DNA from 3 places in the Micromonospora sp. DT227 genome. Region 1 is predicted to be linked to each of the others. Evidence: riboswitches for the same ligand, from Rfam matches in the RefSeq annotation. Region 1 holds a riboswitch; each other region holds the start of a gene.
What was found. Region 1 has a riboswitch for cobalamin ahead of bluB (5,6-dimethylbenzimidazole synthase). Riboswitches for the same ligand answer to the same signal wherever they lie in the genome.

Region 1 (7,501 bases):
CACGAAGTCGTCGAAGTCGTCGGCGTCGGGCATCGCCTCGGCGTGCAGGTCGTGGTGCAGTTCGGCGGCGCAGACCAGGTCCCAGATCTGCGCCCGCACGGTCGGCGCCTTGGCCGGGTCGAGGGCCTGCACGGTGGCGTACTCGTCGAGCAGTTGCTCCAGTCTGGCCAGGTCCCCGTAGGTCTCGGCGCGGGCCATCGGCGGCACCAGGTGGTCGACCACGACGGCGTGGGCACGCCGTTTGGCCTGGGTGCCCTCACCGGGATCGTTGACGATGAACGGATAGACCAGCGGCAGGTCGCCCAGCACCGCGTCGGGGGCGCAGTCGGCGGCCAGGCCGAGGCCCTTGCCGGGCAGCCACTCCAGGGTGCCGTGCTTGCCCAGGTGCACCACGGCGTCCGCGCCGAACCCACCGTCGGCGACCGGCGCGGCGAGCCAGCGGTACGCGGCCAGGTAGTGGTGGCTGGGCGGCAGGTCCGGGTCGTGGTAGATGGCGATCGGGTTCTCCCCGAAGCCGCGCGGCGGCTGGATCAGCAGCACCACGTTGCCGAAGCGCAGGCCGGCCAGGACGATGTCCCCACCCTCGGTGTACAGCTCGCCGGGCGGCTCACCCCAGTGCTCCCGCATCCGCTCGCGCAGCGCGGCGGGCAGCTCGTCGAACCACCGCCGGTACGTACGCCCCGGTATCCGGGCCTCGGCGGCGCGCTGCTGCTCCGGGGTGAGCCACTCCACGTCGTGGCCGCCCGCGGCGATCAACGCGTGGATCAGGGCGTCGCCGTCGTCGGGTGGCGGGGCGTCACCCAGGTGGTAGCCGGCGTCGGCCATCGCCGCGAACAGCCGGACGGCGGAGGCCGGGGTGTCCAGACCGACCGCGTTGCCGACCCGGGAATGCTTGGTCGGGTACGAGCTGAGCACCACCGCGACGCGCTTGTCGGCGGCGGGCACGTGCCGTAGCCGGGCGTGGCGGACCGCGATGCCGGCCACCCGGGCGGCCCGGTCGGGGTCGGCGGCGTAGACCGAGAGCCCGTCGGCGTCGATCCGCTTGAACGAGAACGGCACGGTGATGATCCGGCCGTCGAACTCGGGGATGGCGACCTGCATGGCGGCGTCCAGCGGGGACAGTCCGGCGTCGCTGCCGGCCCACTGCTCGCGGGTGCTGGTGAGGCAGAGGGCCTGGATCACCGGCACGTCCAGCGCCGCGAGGGCGCCGACGTCCCAGGCGTCCTCGTCGCCGCCGCCGGAGGCGTCAGCGGCCACCGCTCCGCCGGCGGCGAGCACGGTGACCAGCAGCGCGTCGCACCGGCCGAAGAGACCGAGCGGACCGGCGCCGGCGGTCAACCCCCGCAACGAGCCGCAGAAGATCGGCAGCGGGTTCCCGCCGGCGGCCCGTACCGCGTCGGCGAGCACGTCGACGAAGCCGGTGTTGCCGGCCAGCGCGTGCGCCCGGTAGAAGACGATCCCCACGGTGGGCCGGCCGGGGACGATCTCCGGATCGCCGTGCACGCCGTAGGCCGGGGTGGGCGCGGGCGGGTCGAAGCCCTCGCCGGTGAGCAGCACCCGGTCGGACAGGAACCGGGCCAGCCGGCTCAGGTTCGCCGGGCCGCCCTCGACCAGGTACGCGAGCGCCTGGGTGACCACACCGGACGGCACGGTGGAGACCGCCATCAGCTCCGCGTCGGGCAGCGCCTCACCGCCGAGCACCACCGTGGGGACGCCGCTGGCCAGCACGGCGGCCAGCCCGTCCGGCCAGGTCTGCCGGCCGCCGAGCAGGCGTACGACGGCGAGGTCGACGCCGTCGACGAGCGCGGGCACCGCGTCGGCGGCGACCCGCGCGGGGTTGGCGAGCCGGTAGTCGGCGTCGCTGGCGCGGGCGGCCAGCAGGTCGGTGTCGGCGGTGGACAGCAACAGGATGCGCACGAGAAACTCCGGAGAGTGACACCCGGGGTCGCGCGGAGGCGACCGGGGCGAAGTGGGATGGGAGCGGCGTCAGCGGGTGCGGCGACCCGCGGCGCGACTCACCGAGACGCGGGTCGGGGAGCGGTCAACGCTGGCGGCACGCGCCCCGGCCGAGGGGGTCCACGGTCCCGGGTGCGCCGGCACGACCGGCGGCATGGCAGGCAACGGGTGCGGCGGAGCGTCCACCGTGCGGATCATGACGATGTTCGTCGATGAAAGAGATGCCGTGCGTCATCGGGTCCTCCTCGGGTGTCCACGCCCTGGGGTACGTCCGACGGCCGAAGTATCCTGGCTCCCGGATCAACGCTCACCCCCGGCCTTCCAACCGCGCACGCACGGTCGTGGCTCGCAAGGGGGGATCACTCCCCGGTGACAGTGGCGGGACCGCGCCGGAATCGCACCGGCTTCCTTCACTGCCGTCAGGCCGCGAATGCTGCCACACCTCACGACCTGCGGTCAACGCCACTCCACCACGGGCAACCGTCGCCCGGACCATCGAGACCGGCCGATCAGTCCCCCAGCCGCCCCGCCGGGGTCACGACCCTCCGGACCGGCGCTCCGCCGGCGCCCGGGCCGTCTCGATCGCACAGCCCCGAACACGCCGCTGACCGAGAGCGATCAGGTAGCGCGGGTAGGGGCAGTCCGGCGCTGCCCCTACCCATGCGGCAGAGACGTCACCTCGTGGCGGACGCGGGGTTCCAGCGGTCGTGGTGGATCGCCGCGGACAGGGGGCGCCGGTGGCGCCAGCCGTGTCGTTCGAGATCGGGCACCGCTTCGAGGTGGGTGACGGGGCCGAGGCAGAGCCAGGCGACGGGTCGGATGCCGGCCGGGATGGCGAGCAACCGCTGGAGGAACTGCTCGCGATAGAACGACACCCAGCCGAGGCCGAGGTCTTCGGCGGTGGCGGCCAGCCAGAGGTTCTGGATGGCCAGACAGGTCGAATACAGGCCGGTGTCGGAGATGGCGTGGCGACCCAGGACCGCTGGGCCGCCACGGTCGGGGTCGTAGGTCACCACGATCGACAGTGTCGACTCCAGGATGCCGTCGATCTTGATGCCGGAGAATCGTCGAGCGTCCTGGACGCCGAGGGTGGCGGCGAACGTGTCGCGCTCGGCACGGACATGCCGATGGAACGCTTCGCGCAGGCCCCGGTCACGGATCACGATGAAGTCCCAGGGCTGGGACAGCCCGACACTGGGTGCGGCGTGCGCCGCCGCAAGGACACGGTCGAGTACGCCAGGGGCGAGGGGCTCGCCACTGAACTGGCCACGGACGTCGCGGCGACGGTGGATCACGTCGTAGATGTCGCTGATCATGGGCAGGCTCCCGCTGCGCTCATGCCCCACCCGGTGGGGCCGATGACGCGAGGCCGGTCTTCGGACTCCCAGATCAACACCGGTCCGCCCGCCTTCCCAGCCGGTTCGGCCAGTGACTGCGCACACGTGCGCGTGGGCGGCAGCTCCCTGGTTACCGCGGCGGGCCCGTGCCGGAGTCACACCGGCTTCCCGATTCTCCCCACCACCGGGTGGGGCACCTCGCAACAGTTCGTGCCGCTCGGCACAATACCCCACTGTCCGAAACCGACCCTGCGGCCCGCCACCCATGCGGGAGTGCCGAGACCACTGCGCCGATCGGCGTGCCAGGGCCGGCTCGAATGAGCGCGCCGTCGAGGACGGCGATGATTGTCGGACGCTCGTACTCCGTCATCGCCGGCACCCGGCGGTCGACTCCATGGCCAGGTCCACCCCTGTCCGCCACACGGTCACCGGACTGGCCGGCCGCGAAGGAGCCCACCTCTTCGTCGCGACAGGCCCGGGCTGCGCCCAGGTTGACGAATGCCACCATGGTTCCGGCCAACCGGGGAACCTCAGGCTTATCTCTCCACCGGTCACCGGCGCAGGTGGCCGATGCCGTGCTGGTCGAGCCAGGTGACCGTCCGCAGCACGAACGTCGGCGCCGCCGAGCCGGCGCTGACGTCGGTGGCGACCAGCGGTACCTGGGCGGCGACCGGGAGCAGGGTGGACTGCCAGCAGGCCGGCGTGGCGCAGGCCGAGCGGTCGTCGACGCGCCAGGCGGCGGCCACGTTGCGGCCGTCCGGGTCGGCCGGGCGGTATTCCAGCCACCGGCGCAGGTCGTTGCCGCCGTCGATCCCGGCGGCGAGGACCAGGTTGAACGAGCCCTGCACGCGAAGCAGGCGGATCTGCTCCTGCACACCGAAACTCGGCAGGCTGGTGCCCGCGCACGCGACGCCGCCGTCGCGCCAGCAGGTCCAGGCCACCGCGGGACCGGTGCCACCGGCCGCCGGGAAGTCGTAGGGCGAGATGTCGAAGACCACCGCGTTGTCGGCGCCGAACACCTCCGCCGCCGCGCTCCAGAAGGAGCGCGTGGCGAGAAAGTCGCTCTGGCGCAGCGACACGATGGGTGTGATGCCGGCCCGGACGAGCCGGTCGACGTACCGGGCCACCTCGTCGACGTAGCCGACGCGGTTCTGTCTGTCGGTGGGGCTGCCGGTGTAGACGAAGCAGGCGTCGCTCAGCACGACCCGCACCGCGTCGACGCCGCGGGCCCGCAGCGCGCCCACGGACGCGTCGTCGACCGGGCCGTCCCAGCGGATCGGTCCCCACGCGCACTCGCCGGGCGCGGCCGACCGGATGATTCCGCGTGGCCGGTACGGCCTCGGGTCGGTGGTGACCGTGCGGATGCGGTTGCCGATCGCCTTCAGCGCGGGTGCGGCACCGGGTGCCGGCGGCGGGAGCACCCGGATGCCGCGGACCTCGGCGGCGGCCTGGGCGCCGTCGCTGTCGTAGGCGGTGGCGGTGACGCGGGTGCCGCTGTTCGGCGACGCGCCGCGCCAGTCGAACGCGTACGGCGCGGTGGTGTCCACGGCGAGCAACGTGCCGCGCTCCCGGAACTCGACCCGCTCGATCCGCCGGCCAGCCGCCGCCGTGGCCTCCGCACGGATCGGGATGACGCCCCGCGCGGCGAAGAAGTCGTTGGGCAGGGGCGAGGTGAGCGACACCGACGGGCCGCCCGGCTGCGGGCTGGGCTGCGGGCTCGCCGAAGCCGTCGGCTGCGACGAACCGGTCGGGCTGCCGACGTCCACGTTGCACGACTGGCCGCTCAGGACCCAGTCGGTCGGCTCGGGCTCCGCGTCCCGGTAGTTGCCGCCGAAGCGCACCGTCACCGAGGCGCCGGTCGGCAGCGTGGACCCCGCCGGTGGGCGGAGCATGGTCATCGGGTACAGCTCGCCGCTGCCGAGCGTGTATCCGTCCGGCAGCCGGTCGAGGCCCATGGTGATCGTTTGGCCGCTGACCTGACGGAACCGCAGCCACCAGTCGGTGACGGGAGAGCCCAGGTTGGTGACGGTGAGCTCGGCCCAGAAGCCGTTGGACCACTCTCGGGTGATGGTGTAGTCCACCGTGCACGCCGTCGCGGCGTACGCCGGCGGCAGCACCATCGTCATGGCCCCGCCGACGACGACCGCGGCGGCGGTGGCCAGCGCGAAGATCCTGCGTCGCATCATGCCCCGTATTCATTGACAGATATCGCTGGATACAGCCTCGGCGGTCGGGACTCTGTCTGTCAATACCGTGGCGCCCACCGGGCGGGACCGCCGCCCGCCGAGCCGAAGGCCCGCTGCGCGTCGACGAGGGCTCACGCCGGGCCGGCACGCGCCCGCATCCGCGCATGCGCACTACACCGACCTGCGCCGGTTCTACCGTGCCGCAGCCGCAGACGGCCAAGCCGTGCTGCTGGCCATCACCTGACCTCGACGCCCGGCTGCCCTTCATCGCCGGCACCGGTCAGGTCTGCGACGGACCCAAATCTCTGGGCTGCCGACCAGGAATGGACGCCGGAATGGCTCGCCTCGCGCGCGGACGCGAATGGCATGTCGTACACGTGCAGATCCGGCCTGTCGAGCGAGATCTTCTTTCAGGACCCCGATCCCGCGGTCAACGACGCGCGTTTCGCCGCCGCCCGCGCCAAGCTGGAGCCGACTTTCGGAAACACCCTGTCGTACGAACCGCTACAGGCGAGGAAGGGTTGCCGCATGGCGGAATACCGCAAGGGTGACATCGGCAACGGAGACGACTGGCCCGAGTACATGACCTGGTTCATCGATGCTCAGACCCGCCTTCGTACGGCGATAGCCGAAGCCGGCGGCCACTGTACGAGATCAACGAGGCGAACAGGCAGCCGCCTTCGCGTCGCTGAGCCGCGGTTAGCGGCAGGGCGCGGCTCTCGTACACGAATCCCGACCCGGTCGACCGTGAACGGCTGCAGGCGAACCCGCCAGTGACAGCGCGGTCATCGGGCCACGCCCCGCACCAGGCGGCTGACCGTCTCGGCGACGCAGACCGGCTTGCCGCCGGCGTCGCTCTCCACGGTGACCGCGGTGACCACCTGCACGCCGCCGTCCACCGGTGACACCTCGGCCAGGGTCGCGGTGGCGCGGACCGCGCTGCCGACCCGGAGCGGGGCCGGGAAGCGCACCCGGTTGAGGCCGTAGTTGACCCCCATGGCCACTCCCTCGACCCGGTACAGGCCACCGGCCAGCGCCGGCAGCAGGGACAACGTGAGGTACCCGTGCGCGATGGTGCCGCCGAACGGGCCGGCCGCGGCCCGTCGCGGGTCGATGTGGATCCACTGGCGGTCGTCGGTGGCGTCGGCGAACCGGTCGACCCGTTGCTGGTCGATCCGGAACCAGGGGCCGGGTCCCAGGGTCTCGCCGGTCGCCTCGGCCAACTCCTCGATGGACGCGAAGACCCTCATGCCAGGTGCCCTCCCAGCTTCGTGTAGCCGCGCAGCAGGTCGCGGGAGATGATCAGTCGCTGCATCTCGTCGGTGCCCTCGAAGATCCGGTACAGCCGGACCTGCCGGTACCAGCGCTCGATCGGCAGCTCGCGGGTGTAGCCCATGCCGCCGTGGATCTGCAGGACGCGGTCGACCACCCGATTGACCATGCCCGCGCCGTAAAGCTTCGCCATCGAGGAGGCGTGCCGCGGGTCCATGCCCTGGTCGACGGTCCAGGCGGCGCGCAGGATGAGCCAGCGGGCCGCCTCCAGCTCGGTCTCCGAGTCGGCGATCATCCACTGGATGGCCTGGTTGGTGCCGATCTTCGCGCCGAAGGTCTCCCGGGTGTTGGCGTAGTCGATGGCCATCGACAACGCCCGCTCGGCGATGCCGACGGCGTGCGACGGGATGGTGTAGCGGCCCTTGCCGATCCACTCCATGCCGAGGCTGAAGCCCTGCCCGGGCTCGCCGAGGATGTTGCGCCCGGGCACCCGGACGTCGTCGAAGACCAGCGAGGCGGGGCCACCGTCGCCCATCGTCTGGATGAACTCCGAGCGCCAGCCCATCGACCGGTCCACCAGGAACGCGGTGGCGCCGCCGTGGCGGGCGCCCTTCTCCCGGTCGGTCACCGCGATCACGATGGCGAAGTCGGCATCGTGACCGCCGGTGATGAAGGTCTTCTCGCCGTTGAGGATCCAGTCGTCGCCGTCGCGGCGGGCGCTGAGCTTGATGTTGGCCGCGTCGGAGCCGG
Region 2 (7,501 bases), on a different contig from region 1:
GCGGGCGGCGCTGGCGCACGACGGCTCGGTCGGCGTGATCGCCGCCAACGACACGGTGGACCGGCTCCGCGCGGCGCTCGACGCCGCCGGCGTCGAGACCGCGACCGCCGACGACGTCGCGGCCGCGGCGCGCGTCACCGTCGTCCCGGCGAGCCTGGTCAAGGGCCTGGAGTACGACCACGTGGTGGTCGTCGAGCCGGCCGCGATCGTGGCCGCCGAGCCGCGCGGCCTGCACCGCCTCTACGTGGTGCTGACCCGGGCGGTCTCCGGGCTGGCGGTGCTGCACCGCGCCCCGCTGCCCGCCCCGCTGGCCGGCTGACGGAACCGGTGGCCCCCGGGCGGAGCGACTGGCGGACACCCGGTACACAGGGGAGGCACCGTCCCCCCGCCCGAGGAGCCCGCGATGATCCTGGCCCGCGCCGAACAGGTCAGCCGCCGCTACGGCGAGGTGCTGGCGCTGGACCGGGTCGACCTGACCGTCCGGGCCGGGGAGCTGGTCGGCCTGCTCGGCCCGAACGGCGCCGGCAAGAGCACCCTGATCAACCTGCTGGTGGGGCTGCGCCGCCCGACCGCCGGCCGGGTCGAGCTGCTCGGCGGTGACCCGCGCGACCCGGCGAGCCGGCGACAGCTCGGGGTGACCCCGCAGGAGACCGGCCTGCCCGGCACGCTGCGGGTCGGCGAGGTGGTCGACTTCGTCTCCGCGCACTTCCCCGACCCGGTGCCCCGGGGTGAGCTGCTCGACCGGTTCGGCCTCGCCGACCAGGCGCGGCGGCAGACCGGTGGCCTCTCCGGCGGGCAACGCCGGCGGCTGGCCGTGGCGCTGGCGTTCGTCGGCCGGCCCCGGCTGGTGGTGCTGGACGAGCCCACCACCGGGCTCGACGTGGAAGCGCGGCACGCGCTCTGGGACGCGATCCGCGGCTTCCACGCCGACGGCGGCACGGTGCTGCTGAGCAGCCACTACCTGGAGGAGGTGGAGGCGCTCGCCCAGCGGGTGGTGGTGATCGGCCACGGGCGGGTGCTCGCCGACGACTCGGTGGCGGCGATCCGGGGCATCGTCGGCGTACGCCGGGTCAGCCTGGTCGCCGACGACCTGCCGGCGCTGCCCGGGGTGGTCGCCACCGAACGCGTCGACGGGCGGGTCCACCTGCTCACCACCGACGCCGACCAGCTCGTCCGCGACCTGGTCACCGCCGGCGTGGCGTTCCGCGACCTGGAGGTCCGCCCCACCTCGCTGGAGGAGGCGTTCCTCGCCATCACGGCCGACGCCCGGCCCGCGCCCACCCCCGCCTAGGAGACCGCCGTGCCGCTCGCCCTGGTCCACGCCCGCTACCAGCTCCTGGAGATCATCCGGATCCCGGTGGCGGTGGTGGGCAGCGCGTTCTTCCCCGCCGCCGCGATGCTCTTCTTCGTGGTGCCGTTCGCCGGCGACGACCCCACCGGCGCCACCTACGCCACCGCCGCCATGGTCACGTTCGCGACCATGAGCGCCAACATCTTCCAGTACGGCGTGGGCGTCGCCGAGGACCGCGACCAGCCCTGGAACCCGTACACCCGGACCCTGCCGGCCGGGCCGACGCCGCGCCTGGCCGGGCGGATCCTGGCCGGCCTGGTGCTGACCTACCTGTCGATGGTGCCGGTGGTGGTGATCGCGGCGGTGGCCACCGCGGCGCGGGTCACCGTGGCGCAGTTCCTGATCGGGCTCGCCGCGGTCGCCGTGATCTCGGTGCCGTTCACGCTGCTCGGCCTCGCGATCGGCTACTCGTTGCCGAGCAAGGCGGCGATCGTGGTGGCGCAGGTGCTCTTCTTCCCGCTGGCGTTCGGCGGTGGCCTGCTCTCCGCGCCGGACCAGGCCCCCGGTTTCGTCCGGGCGGTCGCCCCCTACCTGCCGACCCGGGGCGCGGTGGAGTTGATGTGGGCGGCGGTCACCGACTGGCGGCCCGACCCCCGGGCGCTGGTGATGCTGGTGGTCTGGGTGGTGGCGCTGGCCGCGGTCGCCGGCTGGGCGTACCGGCGGGACGAGGGGCGCCGCTTCCGCTGACGTTTTGTCCGGTTCCGGCCCGGCGGCCGGTCCGGTGGTGCCACGATGCCGGCAGGGCGGGCCAGCGGGACCGCCCCCGGCGGAAGGGGTCCCCCGTGAACGGCGTCGAGCCCGGCACACCCTGCTGGACCGACCTGGCCACCCCCGGACTGGACGACGCGAGACGGTTCTACCCGCAACTGTTCGGTTGGACCGGGCGGATCTCCACCGTGCCGGACGCCGGCGGCTACACCGTCTTCCTCAAGGACGGCAAGGCCGTCGCCGGGGTCGGCCCGCCGGCCACCCCGGACCAGGTGCCGGTCTGGTCGACGTACGTGGCCACGGACGACGCCGACCTGGTCGCCACCCGGGTCGCGGCGGCCGGCGGGCAGGTGGTCGTCGCCCCGTTCGACGTCGCCGCGCAGGGCCGGATGGCGGTGCTCGCCGACCCGGCCGGCGCGGTGTTCAGCGTCTGGCAGCCGATGGCGATGCGCGGCGCGGAGTTGTTCAACGCGCCCGGCGCGATGTGCTGGAACGAGCTGGTCACCCCCGATCCGGAGGGAGCCCGGGAGTTCTACGCGCTGGTCTTCGGCTGGCATCCCGAGGAACGGTCGACCGGGCCGGCCCCCTACATCGGATGGCGCTGCGGTGCCCGCATCGTCGCCGGCATGCTGCCGGCGGCCGAGCCGCTCCCCGCCGACCTGCCGGCGTACTGGACGGTCTACTTCGGGGTGGAGGACACCGACGCCACCGCGGCCCGCGCCGCCGAACTGGGCGGCACCATCCTCGTCCCGCCCCGGGACAACCCGGCCGGTCGCTCCGCCGCCCTCCGCGACCCCCACGGCGCGCTCTTCTCCATCTCCACCCTCCGCTGACCCGCACCACGCCGCGCCGCACCACGCCAATCCGCGCCGCGCCGCGCCGCGCCCGCACAGTTTCACGGAAAGCGTGGCTATTCGGCCGCGAATAGCCACGCTTTCCGTGAATCAGCAGGGGCGGGGTGGGGAGAGTGGGGCGGGTCAGTGGGGGCGGACGGGGACCACCAGGGGGCCGTGGTCGCCGGGGATGACCCGGACGTGGGCGCGGTAGTGGCGGGCGAGCAGGTCCTCGGTGAGCACCTCGGCGGGTGGGCCGGCGGCGGCCACCCGGCCCTCGGCGAGCAGCACCAGACGGTCGGCGTACTCGCCGGCGATGGAGAGGTCGTGCATGGTGGCGAGCACGGTCAGGTCGTGCTCGCGGCGGAGCTGGTCGACCAGTTCCAGCACCTCCTGCTGGTGCCCGATGTCCAACGCGCTGGTCGGCTCGTCGAGCAGCAGCAGGGTGGCGCCCTGGGCCAACGCCCGGGCCAGGAAGACCCGCTGCCGCTCGCCGCCGGAGAGCGTGGCCAGCTCGCGGCTGCCGAACCCGGCCAGGTCGAGCCGGTCCAGCACCTGGCGCACGGCGGCCAGGTCGGCGGCGGACTCCCGACCCAGCGGCGGCATGTGGGGCGTGCGCCCGAGCAACACGTAGTCGACGACCGCCATGCCGGCCGGCACCGCCGGTGACTGCGCCACGGTGGCCACCACCCGGGCCCGGTCGCGGCGGCGCAGCGCGCGGATCGGCGTACCGAAGAGGGAGACGGCGTCCGGCGCGGGCAGCAGGCCGCCGACGGCGCGCAGCAGCGTCGACTTGCCGGCGCCGTTGGGGCCGATGACGGTGACCCACTCGCCCACCGCGACGGTCAGGTCGACGCCGGCCAGGACCGGACTGCCGCCCAACTCGACCCGCAGGTCCCGGACCTCGACCGCGGCGGTCACGCTGGCCTCCCGGCGTGCGACTGCGGGGCTCGCAAACCCGGCTCACTCCTCGCGCTCACGCTGGTCCCCGGGGCGTGCGACTGCGGGGCTCGCAGACCCGGCTCACTCCTCGCGCTCACGCGCGCACCCCGCGGGCGGTGCGCAGGATCAGGACGAAGAACGGGCCGCCGAGCAGCGCGGTCACCACGCCGATGGGGATCTCGGCGGGTGCCGCGGCGGTCCGCGCGACCACGTCGGTCAGCGCCAGGAACGCGCCGCCGAAGAGCATCGACAGCGGCAGGATCACCCGATGGCTGGAGCCGGCGAGCAGCCGGACGGTGTGCGGCACGATGATGCCGACGAAGCCGATCAGGCCGGAGGCGGAGACCGCGGCGGCGGTGCCCAGCGAGGCGGCGGCGATCAGCAGGTAGCGGGACCGCTGCGGGTGCAGCCCGAGGCTGGTGGCCTCGTCGTCGCCGAGGGCGAGCACGTCCAGCTCCCGCCGGTGCGCCAGCACCACCACGGCGGTGAGCAGGAAGTACGGCAGGACCAGCAGCACGTCGTGCCAGCCAGCGGTGGAGAGCCGCCCGAGCAGCCAGGAGTACACCTGCTGGAGGCTGTCCGAGTGCGCTTGCAGCAGGTAGGTCTGCCCGGCGGCGAGGAACGCCGACACGGCCACCCCGGCCAGGATCAGTGTGGCCGGGGAGCGGTCCCGGCCGCCGGCGGCACCGAGCAGGTACGTCATCGCCACCGCGCCGAGCGAGCCGACGAACGCGGCGAGCGGGACGGTGACCGGCAGGCCGGTGAGCGCCCCGCCGGCCCCGGCGCCGAGCACGATCGCCGCGGTGACCGCGAGCCCGGCCCCGGCGGCCACGCCGAGCAGGTACGGGTCGGCCAGCGGGTTGCGGAAGACGCCCTGGTAGCAGCCGCCGGCCAGGGCGAGCAGCGCGCCGACGAGCAGACCGAGCACGACCCGGGGCAGGCGCAGCTCGGTGACGATGGCGACCTCCTGCTCGGTGAGGCCGCTGTCCAGGTGCACGCCGGGCAGCAGGTTGAGCAGTTCCGCCGCGACGCTGGCGGGCGGCAGGCTGACCGGGCCGAACGAGACGCCGGCCACCAGCGCGACGAGCACCGCCACCAGGCCGGCGAGCAGCCAGCGGGTGCGCAGCCCGGCCGGCCGGGCCGGAGCGTCGGCGTGTGCCGCGCCCCGGCGGGGGCGCGGCAGCCGGCCGGCCGGCCGGGACGCGTCGGGCGTCCCGGCCGGCACGGGGTCCGCCGGTCGTACGGCCACGGTCAGGCCGGAACCTTGGCGGTGGCGTCGACGATCGCCTTCAGCAGGTCGACGACGCGCGGGCCCCAACGCGAGGCGATGTCGTCGTCAAGCGCCACGACCTGGTTGTTCTTGACCGCGGTGAGGCCGGCCCACCCGCTGCGCGCCTTGACCGTGTCGGCGCTCTGCTGGCAGCACTTGGTGTCGGCCAGGAAGACGAAGTCGGGGTTCGCCTTGACGATGACCTCCTGGGAGAGCTGCGGGTAGCCGCCGCTCTTGCCGCCGGCGTCGGCCGGGTCGGCGATGTTCTCCAGCCCGGCGAGCGCGTAGATGGTGCCGATGAACGTCTTGCTGGTCGCGGTGTACAGCTCCGGGCCCAGCTCGTGGTAGTAGGTCAGCTTCTCGGCGCGCTTGGGCAGGTCCTTGGTGAGCGCGGTGATGTCGTCCTTCATCTTCCGCACCACGGCGTCCGCCTCGGCCGGGTGGCCGGTGAGCTTGCCCAGGTCGGTGAGCTGCCGGTACGTGTCGTCGAGCGTGGTCGCGGCCGGGGTGAGCAGGACCGGGATCTTCAGCGCGACGAGCTGGCTGGCGATCTTGTTGGTGTCATTGGTGATCACCACCAGGTCGGGGCTCTTCGCGGCGATCGCCTCGGCGTTCGGCTGGTAGCCGGAGAGGTCGGTCTTCGGCGCGTCCGCCGGGTAGTTCGACTGGTCGTCGACGGCGGCGACCTGCTTGCCGGCGCCGATGGCGAAGAGCATCTCGGTCGAGGTCGGCGACAGCGAGACGATCTTCTCGGGGCGCTTCTCCAGCGTCAGGTTGCCCACGCTGGCGGGGAACGAGCCGCCGGACGCGCCGGGGGCGGGGGCGTCGGTCGAGGTCTTCTCGGCACAGCCGCCGAGCAGCAGCACGCCGGCCGCGAGCGCGGTGGCGAAGAGCCGAGGGGTACGTCGGGTCACAGGTCCTCCTGTCGGTCGAGGAGCGTGGTGCTTCGCCGACAGGCTGGAAGGGCCCCGTCCGCGAGGCGCCCTTCCTCGAAGGCGCGTGTCGCGACCGGGCCGCAGGCGACCTGGCTCGTCCCACGTCCGTCGGCGCCGGCGGGAGGCCGACGCCGACCGTACGGGGCATCACAGTTGCGGGACAGCGCCGGTTTCGCACCGGCTTCGCTGTGGCACGGTCGGTGACACCGTAGCGCACGACCAGCGGAGATCACCCGGACGGGCGGGGTGGGCGGGGACCCCGGTGGGGGTGGAGCCGGGGTCCCCGCCGCCGGGTGAGGTCAGCAGTACTGGCTTTGCTTGCCGATCGCCCGGTACGGGCAGTCGGCGTACTCGGAGAGCGTCAGCACGGCGTCCCGGTTGCGCGAGGTCTGCGCCGGGATCACCTCGTCGGGCGGGTAGAAGCCGCCGCCGGAGGCCGAGCCGGGGTACATCTCGAACGTGTACGCCCAGATCTTGTGGGCGCCCCACATCCAGTCGATGCTGGTGCCGTCCGCGATGTAGAGGTCGCTGGACTGCTCCGGGGTGTAGCCGTTGCTGGCCGCCATCTGCTGGCCGATGGTGGCGAACGTGTTGTACTGGTCGGCGGTCATCCCGGTGGCGGTGTTGCTGTACGTGTAGCCGTACGGCCAGAGCACCAGCTGGGAATAGGTGTGGAAGTCGATGTTCGCCTTGATCTGCTGCACCCCGCCGACGACCCGGCTGTTGACGAAGTTGCGCAGCGCGGCGGTCTCCGGGGCGGAGAAGGCGGACGGGCCGCGGTAGGTGTCCGACGACTTCGTGCCGGACGAGCCGCCGCAGCAGCCCCACTGGTAGCTCCAGTTGCGGTTCAGGTCGGTGCCGACGTACGTGGAGCCGCTGTTGGGCTGCCGGTTCTTCCGCCAGGAGCGGTAGGAGCCGGTGGCGATGTCGTACTCGCTGCCGTCCGGGTTGACGGTGGGCACGATCCAGATCTCCCGGGAGTTCACGATGCCTGTGATCCGGGAGTCGGTGCCGTAGTTGTCGGTGAACAGGTTGAGCAGGTAGATCGCCATCTCGACGGTCAGGTGCTCGCGGGCGTGCTGCTGGGCGTTGAACAGGATCTCCGGTTCGCTCTCGTCGGTGCCGACGTTGTCGGAGATCTTCACGGCCATCAGGTCCCGGCCCTGGTAGGACGTGCCGATGCTGAGCTTGCGGGCGATGCTCGGGTGGTCGGCGACCACCTGGTTCACCACCGCGGTCAGCTCGGCGTAGTCGTGGTAGTTCGAGTCGGCGGGCGGGAACGCGTACGCGGTCGCGCCGCCGGCCGGCGCCGGGGCGACGTCCTTCTCCAGCCGGAAGCCGAGCCGGGTGATCGCGTTCGCCTCGGCGGTGGTGGCCGTGACGTGCAGCACGCCGTGTTCGGAGTAGTCGATGGCGGCGCCGGTGCGGGCGACCGCGGTGCGGTCGGCGACGGTGCGTGGGC
Region 3 (7,501 bases), on a different contig from region 1:
ACCGTCAGCCGGGTGGTCGCCGACCTGGCGACGTCCGACGCCGACTTCACCGACAACGTCGTGCCGCCGCCGGGCGAGACCGAGCGCGGGCAACTGCTGCGCGCGCTCGCCAGCGACGCGATCCGCGCCGGCCTGGAGCGTCACTTCGGGGTGCGGCTGGCGTTCCAGAACTGTCACCGGGTGGCCGCGTTCCGGCCGTCCGCCGCCGGCTCCGAGGCGTACCGCCGGTTCACCTCCAGCCGGGGCCAACTGCTGAACCAGTCCCCGACGCTGCGCAACTGCTGAGCCACGCGCCACGCGGCGGGCCGGCGTGCCCCGCCGGCCCGCCGCCGGCCCGGTGGGGTCGGCGCCGGGTCAGCCGTGGCCGCGCACCAGCGGCAGGAACACCTCGTCCACGATCTCGACAAGCACCTCGTCGGGGACCGAGGGGATGCCGCGCATCGCGTACTCGGCGCGGAGCAGCATCATCGGCGCCGTCGCCACCCGGGGCCGGGCGGCCGCCGCCGGCGCCTCGCCCCGGGCCGCGGCCCGTTCCAGCATCCCGAGCCACGCGCGGTCCATGGTGTCCGCCCCGGACCGCTCCCGCATCAGGGTGAGCAGCTCCGGGTCGTCGGCCGCGGCGGCGAGCAGGCCACGCAGGATCGTCCCGTGCGGCGAGGACCACGTCTCGTTGGCCCGCCGGAGCATCTCGAGCGCGTCGCCGCGCAACGTTCCGGTGTCCGGGTTCGGCATGGCGGCGTCGGACAGGTGGCGGTACGCCGCGATGCCCAGCGCCGCCCGGTGCGGCCACCGGCGGTAGATGGCGTTCTTGTTGGTGCCGGCGCGGGCGGCGACCCGGTCCATCGTCATCCCCGAGTATCCGGATTCGCGCAGTTCCGCCGCGGCGGCGTGCAGGATCGCCCGTTCCAGTTCCTCGCCCCGGCGCCTCGTGCCCATGGCTTGCAGGGTACTCGACGTACCCTGTAGGGTACGCGGCGTACCTTACCGAACGGGGAGGAACGCGAGATGCGCGTCTTCGGCATGAACTACGACACCGGCTTCGTGAGCGCCGGGTCCACCACCCACGAACCCTTCGACCCGGAGACCGTACGGCGCGACCTGCGGGTCATCCGCGACGAGCTGCACTGCGACGCGGTGCGGATCACCGGCGGCGTCCAGGACCGGCTGGAGCTGACCGCGCGCCTGGCGGCCGAGACGGGGCTGGAGGTGTGGTACTGCCCGTTCACCAACGGCCTGGACCGCGCCGGGCTCATGGCGTTCCTGCTCGACGGCGCCGAACGGGCCGAGCGGCTGCGACGCGAGGGCGCCACGGTCGTCTACCTCACCGGCTCCGAGATCTCCATGTTCACCGAGGGCTTCCTGCCCGGCCGCGACCTGACCGAGCGCCTGGCGCTGTTCACCGATCCGATGCGGATGCGGGAGGCGGTCCCGGTCGCGCGGGCCGCGGTGCGCGACTTCTTCGCCGACGCGCTTCCCGCGGTGCGCGAGCGGTTCGGTGGCCCGGTCGGATACGCCTCGATCCCCCTCGAAGGCGTCGACTGGACCCCGTTCGACATCATCGCCAGCGACGCCGGCTACCGCGACGCCACGAACGCGGCGGCGTTTCCGCAGAGCCTCGCGGCGGCGGTGGGCCAGGGCAAGCCGTACGCCGCCACGGAGTTCGGCTGCTGCACGTATCGGGGCGCCGCCGACGTCGCGGGCGCGACGGAACCGGTGACCTACGACGAGCACGGCCGGGCGGCGAAGCTCACCGCGACGCTGGAGCGCGACGAGGAGGGCCAGGCCCGCTACCTCGTCGACCTGCTGCGCGACTACGAGGCGGGCGGGGTGGAGGCGGCGTTCGTCTACACGTTCGCGAACCGGCACCTGCCCACCACCGAGGACCCGGAGCACGACTACGACCTGGCGGCCCGGGGCATCGTGCGCGTGCTGCCGGACGGCTCGTGGACACCCAAGGCCGCCTTCCACGCCCTCGCCGAGTACGGCCACGCCCGCGCGTCGAGCCGGTCGGCCGGCTAGGCGTCCGGCCCGCCGCCGTCCCGACGGCGGGGCCCCGCCGCCGGGACGGAACTGGCACTGTGGACGGATGACGGACATCGACGCCCGCCGGCCCCATCCCTTCTACCAGGACGCCGACGGCGTCAACCGGCCGCCCGGCCCGCACAAGCACCCCGACTACGCCCGGTTCGCGGCCGGCTCTCCGGTGGTGCCCATCGTCCGCCGGGTCGGCGGCGAACCGGTTCCGGCGCTGCTGATCTGCCGGTACGCCGACGTGCGCGAGGTGCTGCGCCGGCAGGACGTCTTCTCCCGGGCCGCCGCCGCGTACGCCGACGAGGTCGACGTGTCCGGCACCATGCTCGGCATGGACGGGGCCGAGCACGCCCGGGTGCGCGGCACCGTGAAGGACGCGTTCACCCGGCCGGCCGTCGACGGGCTGCGCGACGCGGTCCGCACCGCGGCCGAGGAGCGGCTCAGCGCGATGGTGGGCCGGGGCGCTCCGGCGGACCTGGTCCGCGACTTCGCCGTCCCGTTCGCGCTGGACGTGATCTGCGACCTGCTCGGCCTGCCGGCCGACGACCGGATGCGGTTCCGCCGGTGGGGCGACATGTTCCTCGGCGCCGGCGACCTGAGCCGCGAGGAGGCGGCCCGGTCCGCCGAGGAGATGGGCGGCTACCTGTGGGAGCAGCTCGAACAGCGACGCGACCGACCCGGCGACGACCTGCTCGGCCGGATCGCGACCGCCGCCGCCGACCAGCCGGTGGACGTCCAGATCAAGCTGCCGATCTCACTCGTGGTGGGTGGCTGGGAGACCACGGCCAGCTCGATCGCCACGTTCGTCCACGTGCTCCAGACCGAGCCGTACGGGCCGGCCGGCACCGGATGGGCGTACCTTCTCGCGCACCCCGAGCGGCTGGACGGCGCGGTCGCCGAACTGGAGCGGCTGCACTCCACCGCGAACGGCGACGAGATGCCGCGGCGGGTGATGGCGGACGTGACGCTGCCCAGCGGCGCCCGACTGGCGGCGGGCGACATCGTGGTCCCCTCGCACGACGCCGCCAACCGCGACCCGGCGGTGTTCCCGGACCCGGAACGGATGGACTTCGACCGCGCGCCCACGCCGCACCTGTCCTTCGGCCACGGCGCGCACTACTGCATCGGGGCCCACCTGGGCGCGCTGGAGGTCCGCACCGCACTCGGCCTGCTGCTGCGGGAGCTGCCCGGCCTGCGCCTCGCGGTGCCGCCGGACGAGGTGCCGTGGAAGCCGGGCCACGCCATCCTCGGCCCGGTCGCGCTGCCGGTCACCTGGTAGGCGCGGCACCCGGCCGTGGACCGGGCACGCGCTTGCATCTATACACTCGGTATATATACTGAGTGAATAAGCTGCCGAGGAGGATCACTGATGACCGAGACATCCGTCCCCGAACACGGCATGACCCGCCGCACCCTGGTCCGGGCCGCGTTGGCGGTGGGAGCCGGCGCGTCGATCGGCGTCGCCGGCCGCACGACGGCGGCCACGGCCCAACCGGGGCCGGCCCGGCTCACACTGCCCACACCGACCGGACCCCACCCGGTCGGCACCGTTGCGCTGCACCTGGTCGACCGGTCACAACCGGACCCCCTCGCCGGGCCGGGACGGTATCGGGAGCTGATGGTCAACGTCTGGTATCCGGCCCGGGACGTGTGGCGGCACCCCCGCGCCGAGTGGATGACCGCCGCGTCGCTACGTGCGCTACTGGAGTCCACCGGGTTCGATCCCGACGCGGTGCGGGCGCCGCTGACCGCCGGCCACGAGGGCGCGCCGGTGCGACGCGCCGCCCGTCGGCTGCCGGTGGTGGTCTACTCGCACGGCGCGGGCAGCCATCGATCGGACACCACCATCGTGGTCCAGGAACTCGCCAGCCACGGATACGCGGTGGTCACGGTGGACCACACGTACGACGGGCCCAGCGAGTTCCCGGACGGCCGGGTGACCGTCCGGGAGGACGACTACGACGCGACGCCCTGGACCTACACCCGCGACGTGCGGTTCGTGCTGGACCAGATCGCCGTCCTCGCCGCCGGCGGCAACCCGGACGTCGACCGTCGGCCGCTCCCGACCGGGCTGTGCACGGCGCTGGACCCGCACCGGATCGGCATGTTCGGTTGGTCGAAGGGGGGGACCGCGACCGCGCTCACCATGGGCACCGACCAGCGGGTACGCGCCGGGCTGAGCTTCGACGGCCCGATGCTGTCCCAGCCGCGGCCCACCGACCTGGACCGGCCGTTCATGCTGATGACGGCGGAGTACACCCGCGTCACGGAGCCCGCCGTCGCCGAGTTCTGGTCGCACCTGCACGGCTGGCGGCTCAACGTCCAGGCTGCCGGCGCGCTCCACCAGTCGTACGGCGACAACCAGTGGCTGGTGCCGCAACTGGCCCGGGTGATCGGGATGAGCGACGAGGAGCTCACCGGCTGGATCGGCACCCTCGACCCCGCCCGCGCGGTACGCATCCAACAGGCGTACCCGTTGGCCTTCTTCGACAGGCACCTGCGGCACCGGGGTCACCTGCTGCGCGGCCCGAGCCGCTCCTTCCCCGAGGTGTCGTTCGTGGCCTGAGCCGATCGGCGGGCGGCGGTGTCAAGCGGGGCCCCCTCCTCTACCGGAGGCGTTAACAAGGGGCCCCGCCTTCACCTCCCATCTGGTGTTGCCTACCGGCCATCACCGCCATATATGGTGTCCCCGCAGCTGGTTCGGCCGCGCCTGACAGGCGCGGCCGAGGCAAGAGGGAACCCGGTGGAAGTCCGGGACTGCCCCGCAGCGGTGAGTGGGAACGACCGCCGTCATCAGCACTGGGCCACCGGCCTGGGAAGCGACGGCCAGTAGGCGACCTTCGTGTCACGCCCGCGAGTCCGAAGACCTGCCAGCGCGCCGTGCGCTGCCGCGCGCGGCGGTCGAAGGTCGCGCGGGACGACCGACGCCAGCAACCGGGCCGGCCTGCGTGCCGTGCCCGTTGGCGTTCTCCCGCCGGCCGAGACCATCGGTGACAGCGAGGGAGAGGTCATGACGGTCGTGCAGGAGAGTCAGCGGTCCGGTGCCACCGGGCCGGAGCAGCGCCGGCTGGCGATGCGGGTCCGCAAGCGGGACGGCGACACCGAGCCGGTCGACGTCAACCGGATCGTCCGGGCGGTCGAGCGCTGGGTCGCCGACCTGGACGAGGTCGATCCGCTGCGGGTCGCCACCCGGACCATCAGCGGGCTCTACGACGGGGCGAGCACCGCGGAGCTGGACCGGTTGTCGATCCAGACCGCGGCGGAGCTGATCGGCGAGGAGCCGCAATATTCCCGGTTGGCGGCCCGGCTGCTGGCCGCGTACGTGGACGAGGAGGTCCGTGGGCAACAGGTGACGCGCTTCAGCGAGTCGATCGGGTACGCGCACGGGCTGGGGCTGATCGGTGACGACACCGCCGCGTTCGTGGCCCGCCACGCCGACGAGCTGGACGACGCCGTGGACCCGGCCGGTGACCTGCGGTTCGAGTACTTCGGACTGCGTACGGTGGCGGACCGTTACCTGCTGCGGCACCCGGAGTCGCGGCTGGTGGTGGAGACGCCGCAGTACTGGCTGCTGCGGGTGGCCTGCGGGCTGTCGCACGCCCCGGCCGAGGCGGTCGGTCTCTACCGGCTGATGTCCAGCCTGGCCTACCTGCCCAGCTCCCCCACGCTGTTCAACTCGGGCACCCGGCACACCCAGATGTCGTCGTGCTTCCTGGTGGACTCGCCCCGCGACGAGCTGGACTCCATCTACGAGCGTTACCACCAGGTGGCGAAGCTGTCGAAGTTCTCCGGCGGCATCGGCATCTCCTGGTCCCGGGTGCGCGGCCGGGGCGCGCTGATCCGGGGCACGAACGGGCGGTCGAACGGCATCGTGCCGTTCCTCAAGACGCTCGACGCCGGGGTGGCGGCGGTGAACCAGGGCGGCCGGCGCAAGGGCGCGGCCTGCGTCTACCTGGAGCCGTGGCACCCGGACGTGGAGGAGTTCCTGGAGCTGCGGGACAACACCGGCGAGGAGTCCCGGCGCACCCACAACCTCAACCTGGCCAACTGGATCCCGGACGAGTTCATGCGCCGGGTCGAGGCGGACGAGGACTGGTCGCTGATCGACCCGTCCGACGCGCCGGAGCTGCCCGACCTGTACGGCGAGGCGTTCGACGCCGCGTACCGGGCGGCCGAGAAGAAGGCGGTCCGCACGGTCCGGGCCCGTGACCTGTACGGGCGGATGATGCGCACGCTCGCGCAGACCGGCAACGGGTGGATGACGTTCAAGGACGCCGCGAACCGGCTGTCCAACCAGACCGGCGAGCCGGGCAACGTGATTCACCTGTCCAACCTGTGCACCGAGATCCTGGAGGTCAACGACGACGCCGAGACCGCGGTGTGCAACCTCGGTTCGGTGAACCTCGGCGCGCACGTCACCGCCGACGGGGTCGACTGGGAGAAGCTGCGGGCCACCGTGCGCACCGCGGTGGTGTTCCTGGACCGGGTGATCGACATCAACTACTACCCGGCCGCGCAGGCGGCGGCGTCGAATCCGCGCTGGCGGCCGGTCGGGCTCGGGCTGATGGGCCTCCAGGACGCGTTGTTCACGCTGCGCCTGCCGTTCGACTCACCGGCGGCGCGGGAGCTGTCCACCCGGGTGCAGGAGGAGATCCTGCTGACCGCGCTGGAGACCTCCGCCGGGCTGGCCGAACGGTTCGGGCCGCATCCGGCGTACCCGCGGACCCGGGCCGCGAAGGGTGACCTGCACCCGGACCTGTGGGGCGCGACGCCGACCCAGGTCGACAGGTGGGCGGCGCTGCGGGCGCGGATCGCCGCGTACGGGCTGCGCAACTCGCTGCTGGTGGCCATCGCGCCGACGGCCACCATCGCCTCGATCGCCGGCTGCTACGAGTGCGTCGAGCCACAGGTGTCGAACCTGTTCAAGCGGGAGACCATGTCCGGCGAGTTCCTCCAGGTCAACACGTACCTGGTGCGGGAGCTGAAGGCGCGCGGGCTGTGGACGCCGCAGGTCCGCGACCGGATCAAGCGGGCCGAGGGCTCGGTGCAGGGCGTCGCCGAGCTGCCCGCCGAGGTGCGGGAGCTGTTCCGGACCGCGTGGGAGCTGCCGCAGCGGGCGCTGATCGACCTGGCCGCCGCGCGGGCGCCCTACGTGGACCAGTCGCAGTCGCTGAACCTGTTCCTGAGCGCGCCGACCATCGGCAAGCTCTCCTCGATGTACCGGTACGCCTGGCGGTCCGGGCTGAAGACCACCTACTACCTGCGGTCGCGTCCGGCGACCCGGATCCAGCAGGCCACCGTGGCCCCGGTGCTCGCCCCGGTGCCCGCCCGCGACGACGAGGCGCTCGCCTGTTCCCTGGAGAACCCCGAGAGCTGCGAGGCCTGCCAGTGACCACGATGCCCGAGACCCGCCCGATGCTGCTCGACCCGGGCATGGACCTGACCCTGCGGCCGATGCGCTACCCGCACT

Region 2: it holds a riboswitch for cobalamin, as region 1 does, so the genes downstream of both, ACLQ2W_RS03790 (ABC transporter substrate-binding protein) here and bluB (5,6-dimethylbenzimidazole synthase) in region 1, are expected to answer to the same signal.
Region 3: it holds a riboswitch for cobalamin, as region 1 does, so the genes downstream of both, ACLQ2W_RS13610 (ribonucleoside-diphosphate reductase subunit alpha) here and bluB (5,6-dimethylbenzimidazole synthase) in region 1, are expected to answer to the same signal.

The regions. Positions count from the first base shown of each region.
Region 1 is NZ_JBNCLA010000011.1:134,230-141,730, reverse strand. Features, by position in the region: gene cobN (cobaltochelatase subunit CobN) at 1-1,917, opposite strand, end outside; cobalamin riboswitch at 2,238-2,367, opposite strand; gene bluB (5,6-dimethylbenzimidazole synthase) at 2,631-3,272, opposite strand; cobalamin riboswitch at 3,307-3,509, opposite strand; gene ACLQ2W_RS29395 (Ig-like domain-containing protein) at 3,845-5,479, opposite strand; gene ACLQ2W_RS29390 (DUF4268 domain-containing protein) at 5,846-6,256, shown strand; gene ACLQ2W_RS29385 (MaoC family dehydratase) at 6,265-6,729, opposite strand; gene ACLQ2W_RS29380 (acyl-CoA dehydrogenase family protein) at 6,726-7,501, opposite strand, start outside.
Region 2 is NZ_JBNCLA010000001.1:765,855-773,355, reverse strand. Features, by position in the region: gene ACLQ2W_RS03820 (HelD family protein) at 1-319, shown strand, start outside; gene ACLQ2W_RS03815 (ABC transporter ATP-binding protein) at 404-1,291, shown strand; gene ACLQ2W_RS03810 (ABC transporter permease) at 1,301-2,038, shown strand; gene ACLQ2W_RS03805 (VOC family protein) at 2,134-2,892, shown strand; gene ACLQ2W_RS03800 (ABC transporter ATP-binding protein) at 3,037-3,813, opposite strand; gene ACLQ2W_RS03795 (FecCD family ABC transporter permease) at 3,929-5,017, opposite strand; gene ACLQ2W_RS03790 (ABC transporter substrate-binding protein) at 5,086-6,018, opposite strand; cobalamin riboswitch at 6,102-6,271, opposite strand; partial or broken gene ACLQ2W_RS03785 (M14 family metallopeptidase) at 6,342-7,501, opposite strand, start outside.
Region 3 is NZ_JBNCLA010000003.1:286,196-293,696, forward strand. Features, by position in the region: gene ACLQ2W_RS13585 (SCO5389 family protein) at 1-285, shown strand, start outside; gene ACLQ2W_RS13590 (TetR/AcrR family transcriptional regulator) at 355-936, opposite strand; gene ACLQ2W_RS13595 (hypothetical protein) at 1,006-2,019, shown strand; gene ACLQ2W_RS13600 (cytochrome P450) at 2,087-3,310, shown strand; gene ACLQ2W_RS13605 (alpha/beta hydrolase family protein) at 3,401-4,597, shown strand; cobalamin riboswitch at 4,711-4,920, shown strand; gene ACLQ2W_RS13610 (ribonucleoside-diphosphate reductase subunit alpha) at 5,042-7,423, shown strand; gene ACLQ2W_RS13615 (ribonucleotide-diphosphate reductase subunit beta) at 7,429-7,501, shown strand, end outside.